Regions from separate parts of the Streptomyces sp. RGM 3693 genome, predicted to be linked through region 1. Evidence: predicted binding sites of a transcription regulator. Region 1 holds the regulator's gene; the other holds the start of a gene.
What was found. The regulator HrcA, encoded in region 1, represses chaperone genes, less so after heat shock. The targets are predictions, from matches to a motif close to TTNGCACTCNGNNNNNCNGAGTGCNAA.

Region 1 (5,544 bases):
CCCTCGGCGCCGGTCCCGGCACCGTCCGTCAGTACGACCTCCTCACCGACCCGCAGCCGCCGCACCGACACCGCGTGCCGGCCCTCGGGACCGTCCAGGGTCAGCGTGCCTCCGGCCCGTACGCCGGCGAGCGAATCGACGAGGAAAACGGGCGCCGTCACACCGCACCGCCGATGCCGTAGTCCGGGCCGCCCAGGCCCAACGAGACGCGGGTGGCCTCCAGTTCGGCGGCGAGCACCTCCACCAGCTGCCCGGCGGGCATCTCCCGTGCCAGTCGGTGTCCCTGCCCCGCCCAGAGGTTCATCCCCTGCGCGTCGCCGGCCTTGGCGGCGGCCTTGCGGACCGGGGAGGTGAGGTAGTGCACGGCGGGGTAGGCGGCCGGCGCGTACGGGCCGTGCTCCCGCAGGAAACGATTCACCAGTCCGCGGGCCGGTCGGCCGGAGAACGCCCGGGTCAACTCGGTGTGCGTGAAGAGGGGGTTGGTCAGCGCCTGCTTGTGCAGCGGGTTGGCGCCGGACTCGGGGGTGATCAGGAAGGCGGTGCCCAGCTGCGCCATCGAGGCACCGGCGGCCAGCACCGCCGCGATCTGCGAGCCGCGCATCAGCCCGCCGGCGGCGATCACCGGGATCTGCACCGTCTCGCGGACCTGGGTGAGCAGCGCCAGCAGCCCCAGCCCCGAGCCGGTCCCGTCGGCGTGCGGATCGTCCCGGTGGGTGCCCTGGTGGCCGCCCGCCTCGACGCCCTGCACGCACACCGCGTCCGCCCCCGCCCACTGCGCGGCCTGCGCCTCGGCGGCGGTGGTGACCGTGACGACGGTGTACGTACCGACCTTGGCGAACGCGTCGAGGACCGGCCGCGTGGGGCAGCCGAAGGTGAAGGAGACGATCGGCACCGGGTCGTCGCGGAGGATCGCGAGCTTGGCCTCGTAGCCGTCGTCGGTGGAACCGTTGATGTCGCCGAGCTCGGTCTCGTACCAGGCGGTCTCGCCGGCGAGTTGCTCGCGGTAGACCTCGACGGCGGAGGTGTCGGCCAGGGAGGGCTGCGGCATGAAGAGGTTGACGCCGAAGGGGCGGCGGGTCAGCCCCCGCAGCTGTTTGATCTCCTGGTACATGCCGTCGGCGGTCTTGTAGCCGGCGGCCAGGAAGCCGAGTCCGCCGGCTTCGCAGACGGCGGCGGCCAGCTCGGGGCCGGAGCCACCGCCCGCCATCGGGGCCTGCACGATGGGGTGGCGGCAGAAATCGGTGAGCGCGGTGGGCATGCACACATCGTGTCACGCCTCACGCCGTACCCCGAACTGGGGCGGCGGTCACGGAGAGCTCCCCGGACCCCGCCCCGAACGGTGTGCCTACCGCCCGTTGAAGGCGTCCTTCAGGCGGGAGAACAGCCCCTGCTGACCCGGCTGAAACTGACCCTGCGGGCGCTCCTCGCCGCGCAGCTTGGCCAGCCGGCGCAGCAGTTCCTCCTGCTCGGGTTCGAGCTTGCTCGGAGTCTGCACCTCGACGTGGACGATCAGGTCGCCCCGGCCGTTGCCGCGCAGGTGGGTCACGCCACGACCGTGCAGCGGGATCGACTGGCCGGACTGGGTGCCGGGCCGGACGTCGATCTCCTCCACCCCGTCCAGCGTCTCCAGCGGGCATTTGGTGCCCAGGGCCGCCGCGGTCATCGGGATGGTGACCGTGCAGTGCAGATCGTCCCCGCGCCGCTGGAACACCGAGTGGGGCAGCTCGTGGATCTCGACGTAGAGGTCGCCGGCGGGACCGCCACCGGGGCCCACCTCGCCCTCGCCGGCCAGCTGGATCCGGGTGCCGTTGTCGACACCGGCCGGGATCTTGACCGTGAGGGTGCGGCGGGAGCGGACCCGCCCGTCGCCCGCGCACTCGGGGCACGGCGTCGGGACGACGGTGCCGAAGCCCTGGCACTGGGGGCACGGCCGGGAGGTCATGACCTGGCCCAGGAAGGACCGGGTGACCTGCGAGACCTCACCGCGACCACGGCACATGTCACAGGTCTGCGCGGAGGTGCCCGGCGCCGCGCCCTCACCGCTACAGGTGGTGCAGACGACGGCGGTGTCGACCTGTATGTCCTTGGTCGTGCCGAACGCGGCCTCGCTCAACTCGATGTCGAGGCGGATCATCGCGTCCTGGCCGCGGCGGGTCCGCGAGCGCGGGCCACGCTGCGAGGCCGTGCCGAAGAACGCGTCCATGATGTCGGAGAAGTTCCCGAAGCCCGCGCCGAAGCCGCCCGCGCCGCCGGCTCCGCCGGTCTGCGAGAGGGGGTCGCCGCCGAGGTCGTAGACCTGCTTCTTCTGCGGATCCGACAGGACCTCGTAGGCGGCGTTGATCTCCTTGAACCGCTCTTGGGTCTTGGGGTCCGGGTTCACATCCGGGTGCAGCTCGCGTGCCAGCCGCCGGAACGCCTTCTTGATCTGGTCCTGCGAGGCGTCCCGACCGACACCGAGGACCGAGTAGTAATCCGTGGCCACTTACGACTCCGCGAGGATCTGTCCGACGTAACGTGCCACTGCGCGTACCGCTCCCATCGTTCCGGGGTAGTCCATGCGGGTCGGTCCGACCACGCCCAATTTCGCGACGGCCTCGTCGCCAGAACCGTATCCGACGGTGACGACCGAGGTGGACGTCAGGCCCTCGTGAGCATTCTCATGCCCGATACGTACGGTCATGCTCGAGTCCTTGGCCTCCCCGAGCAGCTTGAGCATCACCACATGCTCCTCGAGGGCCTCCAGCACCGGCCGGATGGTCAGGGGGAAATCATGCCCGAAGCGCGTCAGATTGGCGGTGCCGCCGATCATCAGCCGCTCTTCGGTTTCCTCCACCAAAGTCTCCAGCAGTACCGACAGTACTGTCGAGACGGTGGCCCGGTCGTCCTGTTCGAAGGATTCCGGCAGATCCTGCACCAGCTGCGGGACGTCCGCGAAACGGCGGCCGACGATCCGGCTGTTGAGCCGGGCCCGCAGGTCCGCCAGGGACGTCTCGCCGAACGGCGTCTGGCAGTCGATGAGTCGCTGCTCGACGCGTCCGGTGTCGGTGATCAGCACCAGCATCAGCCGGGCCGGGGCCAGTGCCAGCAGTTCGGCGTGACGGACCGTGGACCGGGTCAGGGACGGGTACTGCACCACCGCCACCTGCCGGGTCAGCTGCGCCAGCAGGCGCACCGTGCGCCCCACCACGTCGTCCAGGTCGACGGCGCCGTCCAGGAAATTCTGGATCGCTCGCCGCTCGGGGACGGACAGCGGCTTGACGCCGGCCAGCTTGTCGACGAAGAGGCGGTAGCCCTTGTCGGTCGGGATCCGCCCGGCGCTGGTGTGCGGCTGGGCGATGAAGCCCTCGTCTTCCAGAGCCGCCATGTCATTGCGGACAGTGGCCGGGGAGACCCCCAGCTGGTGGCGCTCGGTGAGCGCCTTGGAGCCGACCGGCTCCTCCGTCCCGACATAGTCCTGGACGATGGCGCGCAGCACTTCCAGTCTGCGTTCGCTGAGCATTCCGCCACCTCCAGTCGGCCGTCCCGCCGTGTCGTCACTTCTCCTGGCACTCACATGGGCCGAGTGCCAAACCCGGAGCCAGTGTACGGCCGGGTAGCGCGGATGCGGCAAGGGCCGGCGCACTGAGGACTTACCCACCGCCGTGGAATCCGACCCCCGGGCCGCCCCTGAGAGCACCCTGATCCCGCCCCGAGGAAACCCCGATCCCGCCCCGCCACGGCCCCTGGTCCGCACCCGGGGCGGCACCCCCACGGGGCCGCCGCCCGGCCGTATCCGCCGGGTGCGAGGGCGGGGTGACGGGCAACGTTATCGCGGGGCGCCGGTCCCTGCCGCTGCCCTCGCACCGTCCGCCCGGTGTGCGGTCGCGCGGGGGAAGGCAGGCGGGAGAGTGCCGGCAGGGGCTAGCGTCTCGGTATGCGCATCACGTGGGAAGAGGCGGGCTGGGAGCGGCTGGGGGACGGTGTCACCCGGCGTCGGATGCCCGGCTGGGACGAGACGATCGGCGTGATCGCCGGCTCGGAGGGCGTACTGATCGTCGACACCGGCGCGACCATCGGCGCCGGGGCGGAACTGCGCCGCACCATCCGCGCCGTACTGGGCCGCGATGTGACGTATGTCGCGCTCACCCACCCGCACTTCGATCACGTCCTGGGCACCGCGGCCTTCGCGGGGGTGCAGGTGTTCGGCGCGACCGGGTTGGACGAGCTGCTGCGGCACAACAAGGACGCGCTGCGGGACAGCGCGGTGCGGCACGGTGTGGACCCGGACGCCGCGGCGGAGGCCGCGGACCTGCTGGTCGTCCCGCACCACCACGTGCACGGGCAGCTGACCGTCGGCCTCGGCGACCGGGAGGTGTTGCTGGCCAACGTCGGCCCCGGGCACACCGCCCACGACCTGGCCGTCCTGGTGCCCGGCCGGGCCGGCGAACGGGAGATCGTCTTCTGCGGCGACCTGGTCGAGGAGTCCGGTGAGCCCCAGGCGGGCCGCGACGCGCTGCCCGGGCAGTGGCCGGCCGCGTTGGACCGGCTGCTGGCGCTGGGCGGCGAGGACGCGGTGTACGTGCCGGGCCACGGCGCGGTGGTCGACGCCCGCTTCGTCCGCGCCCAGCGCGATGCCCTGGCAGCCCGTTTCGGCACCGACTCCCCCTGAGGCGACGCCCGTTGGCCCGGCTACCGGGCCGCCTAGCCCTCGGGCGGCCCGGCAGCCCGGCCCCTTGGCTCCCGGGCCCGTCGCCCGGCAGCCCCGCAAACCCGTTGACCTCACCGCCCCGCCGACCCGCCGCCCCGCCGACCTGTAGGGAAGCAGACCCGCATGCACAGCAGGCACTACAGCCCCGACCTCACTCCCCCCTGGAAGAAGCCGAAGCCGGCGCCGGAGGTGCCGGCCGACCCCGGACTGGTCGTCGAGGAGGTGGTGACGGGCTACTGCGGCGCGGTCCTGCGGTGCGAGAAGACCGCCGAGGGCCCGACGGTCACCTTGGAGGACCGCTTCGGCAAGCAGCGGGTGTTCCCGATGGTGCCGCGCGGCTTCCTCCTGGAGGGCCGGACCGTGACCCTGGTCCGGCCGCAGGGCCGGCCGGCGCCGAACGGCCCGGCGCGCACCGCGTCCGGTTCGCTCGCGGTGCCCGGGGCGCGCGCCCGGGTCGCCCGCGCCGGCCGCATCTATGTGGAGGGGCGGCACGACGCGGAGTTGGTAGAGCGCGTCTGGGGTGACGACCTACGGATCGAGGGGGTCGTCGTGGAGTACCTGGAGGGCATCGACGACCTCCCGGCGATCGTCGATGCGTTCTCCCCCGGCCCGGACGCCCGTCTCGGCGTGCTGGTGGACCACCTCGTCCCCGGCTCGAAGGAATCCCGGATCGCAGCGGCGGTGACCGGTGCGCACGCGCTGGTCGTGGGCCATCCGTACATCGACGTCTGGCAGGCGGTGAAGCCGTCCTCGGTGGGCATCGCGGCGTGGCCGCAGGTCCCCCGGGGCCAGGACTGGAAGACCGGGGTGTGCCGGGCGCTGGGCTGGCCGGAGAACACCGGAGCGGCCTGGCAGCG
Region 2 (5,544 bases), 740 kb from region 1:
CGGTACGGCTCTCCTCGCGCAGCGGGCTCCCCAGCCTGCTCATCTACTTGGGGATAGGCATCGCCATAGGGCAGGACGGCATCGGCGGCGTCGTCTTCGACAACGCCGAACTGACCCAACTCCTCGGCTACGCCGCGCTGGTGGTGATCCTCGCCGAAGGCGGCCTGGGCACCAAGTGGAAAGAGATCAAACCGGCCCTGCCACGGGCCGCGGTGCTCTCGACCTTCGGCGTCGCGGTGAGCGTGGGGGTCACCGCGGCCGGCGCGCACTACCTCGCCGGTCTCGAATGGCGCCAGGCCCTGCTGATCGGCGCGGTGGTCTCGTCCACGGACGCCGCGGCCGTCTTCTCGGTGCTGCGCAGCGTGCCGCTGCCGGCCCGGCTGACGGGTGTCCTGGAGGCCGAATCCGGCTTCAACGACGCCCCGGTGGTGATCCTCGTCGTGGCCTTCTCCACCGCCGGCCCGACCGAGCACTGGTACGTACTGCTCGGTGAGATAGCGCTGGAGCTGGCGATCGGCGCCGCCATCGGCGTGGCCATCGGCTGGCTCGGCGCGTACGGCATGCGGCACGTGGCACTGCCCGCCTCCGGTCTGTACCCGATCGCGGTGATGGCCATCGCGGTCTCCGCGTACGCCGCCGGCGCGCTGGCGCACGGCTCCGGCTTCCTCGCCGTCTATCTGGCCGCGGTCGTCCTCGGCAACGCCAAGCTGCCGCACGCCCCGGCCACCCGCGGCTTCGCCGAAGGGGTCGGCTGGATCGGCCAGATCGGCATGTTCGTCCTGCTCGGCCTGCTGGTCACCCCGCACAACCTGCTCGACGACATCGTGCCGGCGCTGCTCATCGGCATGATCCTGACGCTGATCGCCCGCCCGCTGTCCGTCTTCACCTCGCTGCTGCCGTTCCGGGTGCCGTGGCAGGAGAAGACCCTGCTGTCCTGGGCCGGGCTGCGCGGCGCGGTGCCGATCGTGCTGGCCACCATCCCGATGGTGAACGACGTCCCCGGCAGCGAGACGGTCTTCAACATCGTCTTCGTCCTGGTCGTGGTCTACACCCTCATCCAGGGCCCGACGCTGCCGTGGCTGGCCCGCCGGCTGCGGCTCGGCGAGGGTGAGGAGCCCGCCGACCTGGGTATCGAGTCGGCACCGCTGGAGCGGCTGCGCGGCCATCTACTGTCCACGTCGATAGGCCCCACCTCGCGGATGCACGGCGTGGAGGTCGGCGAGCTGCGGATGCCGGCGGGCGCCGCGGTCACCCTCGTCGTCCGGGACGGCACCAGCTTCGTGCCCTCCCCCACCACGGTGTTGCGGCGCGGCGACGAGCTGCTGGTGGTCGCCACCGACCCGGTGCGGGACGCGGCCGAGCGGCGGCTCCAGGCGGTGTCCCAGGGCGGCAAGCTCGCGGGCTGGTTGGGGACCGGCACGGAGCGACCCCAGGAAGGAGAGGCCGGGCGCGTCCGACGGCGCGGGGCCGGGTGACCCGGCGGGCCCCCGGGTCCGCCCCTCGCCCACTCCCTGCCCGGCTTGCCCGACCGGGCGCCGAATGTGCGCCATCTCTCCACGGATCCCAAGGAAATCCGCAAGAAGCCCTGGTTAATCCCAGGGCTTCTCTACCTTCAGCCTGTACAATCAAGTAGGAAATTTGTACGGATCACGAACCAACTCTGCCTGACGCAGAGCTGGCGCGACCGCTCGGCGGCCGCGGTCCCCTGCCACACGCAGCCACCCCTTTCGGTGCGGACCATGCGGTATCACTCGGTCCTGCGCGAGAGGACAGCTCTCGGCGCGTACCTGTGACGATCTCGCGGGGTAGCGCTACCAGGCGGCAGAAAGGCCCGGCCGTGGCATCCGCGGTCAAGGATTCCCGTCCCGGTTACGGACAACTGTTGCGCACGCCCGGTGCGTGGACCTTCCTGTTGCCCGGCTTCCTGGCCCGGCAGCCGTTCGCAATGCTGACCATCGGCATCGTGCTGCTCGTCCAGTCCACCACCGGCTCCTACGGCACCGCCGGCGCGGTCTCCGCCGCCACCGGTGTCTCGATGGCGCTGTTCGCCCCGCAGGGCGGCAAGCTCGCCGACCGCTTCGGCCAGCGCGCCGTCCTGATCCCCGGCGTCCTGGTACACGTCGCCGGCGTCTCCGCCCTGATCGTCCTCGCCCTCGCGCACGCCCCCCTATGGGCGCTGCTCGCGGTCGCCGTCCCCACGGGCGCCTCGACGCCGCAGGTCGGCCCGATGGTGCGGGCCCGCTGGGCGGCGAAGCTGGGCGGCAGCCCGCTGATGCCCACCGCCGCCGCCTTCGAGTCGGTGACCGACGAGTTCACCTTCGTCGTCGGCCCGGTGCTGGCGACCGCGCTGTGCACCGGCGTCCACCCGGCCGCCGGCCTGATCGCCGAGGCCGTGCTATCGCTGGCCGGCGGTCTGCTCTTCGCCTCGCAGCGGCGCACCCAACCGCCCGTCCACCGGGGGCAGTCCGACGACCGCCAGCGCGTCTCGGCCCTGTCCATCCCCGGCGTGCGCGTCCTGATCGTGGCGTTCCTCGGCATCGGCTCGGTCTTCGGCGGCATGCAGGTCTCGCTGACCGCGCTCACCGAGCACATCGGCCAGCCCGGCATCAACGGCGTCCTCTACGGGATCTTCGCGGGCGGCAACATGCTCGCCGGCATCGCCTGCGGCGCGATCGCCTGGAAGGTCGGCCCGAGCCGCCGTCTGCTGGTCGCCTACGGGCTGCTGGCACTGGCCACCACCCCGCTGTGGGCGGTGACCGCGATACCGCTGCTGGGCGCCCTCGGCCTGGTCGTCGGCCTGTGCATCGCCCCCGCGCTGATCACCGGCTACACCCTCGTCGAGTCCCTGGTCCCGGCCACCGCCCGGACCGAGGCGTTCACCTGGCTGACCGGCGCGGTCGCCCTCGGCCAGGCAGCGGCGGCCACCTCCGCCGGCCAGCTGGCCGACCGCTTCGGCCCGAGCTCCGGCTTCCTGGTGCCGCTGGTCGGTACGGCGCTGGCCCTGGTGGTCCTGCTGACCCTGCAGGCCCATCTGATGCCCCGGTCGTCGAAGGTCGTCACCGGTGCGGCGGGTGCCGCCGACACCGACACCGCCGCCGACGAGCGGGAACGCGAGCTGAGCGCCGCCTGAGCGGGTGTGGCGCGGGGGCCGGGACCCGGCGTGGAGTCGGTCACCGTAGGACGTTCACGGTGGACTGACGCGCAGGAATACTGCAAGATGGAGCGTCGTTAGCACTCAATGAGTGAGAGTGCCAGGAGGAAGTCAAGTGCCGACCTACCAGTACCAGTGCACCGCGTGCGGCGAGGGCCTTGAGGCCGTGCAGAAGTTCACCGACGACGCGCTCACCGAGTGCCCCAGCTGCAGCGGGCGCCTCAAGAAGGTGTTCTCGGCGGTCGGCATCGTCTTCAAGGGCTCCGGCTTCTACCGCAACGACAGCCGCGGCTCGTCGTCCAGCAGCAGCCCCGCCAGCAGCTCCACGCCGTCGAACGGCTCCACGTCGAGCAACTCCACCTCTTCGACGTCGTCGCCTTCTTCGTCGTCTTCGTCTTCCTCCTCGTCGTCTTCGTCCTCGTCGTCCTCGGACAGCAAGTCGACGGCCTCGGCGAGCACCGGCTCGGCCGCCTGACCTGCGGCAGCAGCCCGGCGCGCACGACGACACCGGCAACTGAGCTCCCGGGCCCCGCCCTCCCCACCAGGGGACGGCGGGGCCCGCCGCGTTCTCCCCGGGGCGCGCGACGTTCCGGGACGCCGGGTGGGTTCCGGGACGCCAGGTGGGCGGGCACCATCGACGGCGGCGGGCGGGACGCGCGTCGAGCCCGCAACTGACGCCCAGCCCTGTCGCCTTGTGCTGTCGCTTTGCGCTGTCGCCTTGTGCTGTTGCCTTGCCGTGTCGCCTCGTCCCGCCGCTCCCGTGTCGCTCGCGTCACCGTTCCACCGGCCCACCAGCGGGCCGCTGCCACGCCCCGATAGTGTGACCGCATGGCTGACGCGGAGATTGGCGTTATCGGTGGGTCGGGGTTCTACTCCTTCCTGGACGACGTGACCGAGATCACTGTGGACACGCCCTACGGGCGCCCCAGCGACTCCTTGTTCCTCGGTGAGATCGCCGGCCGCTCGGTCGCGTTCCTGCCCCGGCACGGCCGCGGCCACCACCTCCCGCCGCACCGCATCAACTACCGCGCCAACCTCTGGGCACTGCGCTCCCTCGGCGTGCGCCAGGTCCTCGGCCCGTGCGCGGTCGGCGGACTGCGCCCCGAACACGGCCCGGGCACGCTGCTCGTCCCCGATCAGCTCGTGGACCGCACCAAGAACCGCGTTCAGACGTACTTCGACGGCGAACCGCTCCCGGACGGGGGCGTCCCCAACGTCGTCCACCTCACCTTCGCCGACCCGTACTGCCCCACCGGCCGCCAGGCCGCCCTGACCGCCGCCCGCGGCCGGGACTGGGAGCCGGTCGACGGCGGCACCCTCGTGGTGATAGAGGGCCCGCGCTTCTCCACCCGCGCCGAGTCGCGCTGGCACGCCGCCCAGGGCTGGTCGGTGGTCGGCATGACCGGCCACCCCGAGGCCGTCCTGGCCCGCGAGCTGAGCCTCTGCTACACCTCGCTGACCCTGGTCACCGACCTGGACGCGGGCACCGAGACCGGCGAGGGCGTCTCCCACGAGGAGGTCCTCAAGGTCTTCGGCGAGAACATCAGCCGGCTCCGCGAGGTCCTCTTCGACACCGTCGCCGCACTGCCCACCAACGCCGAGCGCGCCTGCCTGTGCACGGACGCGCACCAGGGGTGGGACCTGGGGATCGAGCTGCCGTAGGCGCGGGGGCGCCAGCTTCCGCGGGGGGCGCCAGCTTCCGCGGGGCCGGGGCGGGCGACTGCCGAACACCCCTGGCGGGTGACGGAGTTGTCCACAACCGCGGGGCCCGTCCACAGGCCGGAGCGGGCCGCGGCGCATTGCGGCACGGTGGTGATCGCCGGGACCGAACGCCGGTCCCGCTTCCGCACCACAGGCGGTGATCACCATGCCCTGCCCCTCCCCGACCCCGACCCCGACCCTGCCCGCTCCCCCGCAGTGTGAAGTGCCGCACTTCGCCCCGGTTCGGGCGGGCGGCCGCCACGGCCGATGGCGCGGGGCGGCCCACCGGCGGCTGCTCGCCGTCGCCCTGGCAACGACCGCCGCAGCACTGGCCACCGGCCTGTCGCACGGCCCGGTGCGCACCACATCCGCGCCCGCCGCCTGCTCCGCCGCGGCGACCTCCGGGGGGCGGTGACGATGCCGACCCGGCGCCAAGATCGAGTGGCGTCTCCCGCCCGGGCACGCGAGACTTCTCCGAGTGGCGGGGCACCTGCCGCGCGCCGCTCACTACGGCGCGCCCGCACCACCGATACCGATGCCGCTATCGGAACCGCCGCACCAATCGCCGCCGCCAGGGCCCTGCCGAGCGGCCGGATCCGCCGCCCCCCCGGTGGCTCCCGGCTCCCGCACGGCCGCCCGGCCGCCCCATACGCACCGCCCTCGGCACAGCCCGGTCCCCCGGATCCGCACCC

Region 2: a site for HrcA is predicted at 3,229-3,255, ahead of ACO0M4_RS22080 (FmdB family zinc ribbon protein). Genes of this name have one in related genera too.

The regions. Positions count from the first base shown of each region.
Region 1 covers NZ_JBMPPQ010000002.1:1,791,228-1,796,771, reverse strand. The annotation lists gene ACO0M4_RS25330 (16S rRNA (uracil(1498)-N(3))-methyltransferase) at 1-161, opposite strand, end outside; gene ACO0M4_RS25325 (nitronate monooxygenase) at 158-1,258, opposite strand; gene dnaJ (molecular chaperone DnaJ) at 1,346-2,482, opposite strand; gene hrcA (heat-inducible transcriptional repressor HrcA) at 2,483-3,499, opposite strand; gene ACO0M4_RS25310 (MBL fold metallo-hydrolase) at 3,914-4,648, shown strand; gene ACO0M4_RS25305 (DUF3097 domain-containing protein) at 4,811-5,544, shown strand, end outside.
Region 2 covers NZ_JBMPPQ010000002.1:1,048,565-1,054,108, reverse strand. The annotation lists gene ACO0M4_RS22090 (potassium/proton antiporter) at 1-1,475, shown strand, start outside; gene ACO0M4_RS22085 (MFS transporter) at 1,838-3,130, shown strand; gene ACO0M4_RS22080 (FmdB family zinc ribbon protein) at 3,267-3,626, shown strand; gene ACO0M4_RS22075 (S-methyl-5'-thioadenosine phosphorylase) at 3,980-4,813, shown strand; gene ACO0M4_RS22070 (hypothetical protein) at 5,019-5,267, shown strand.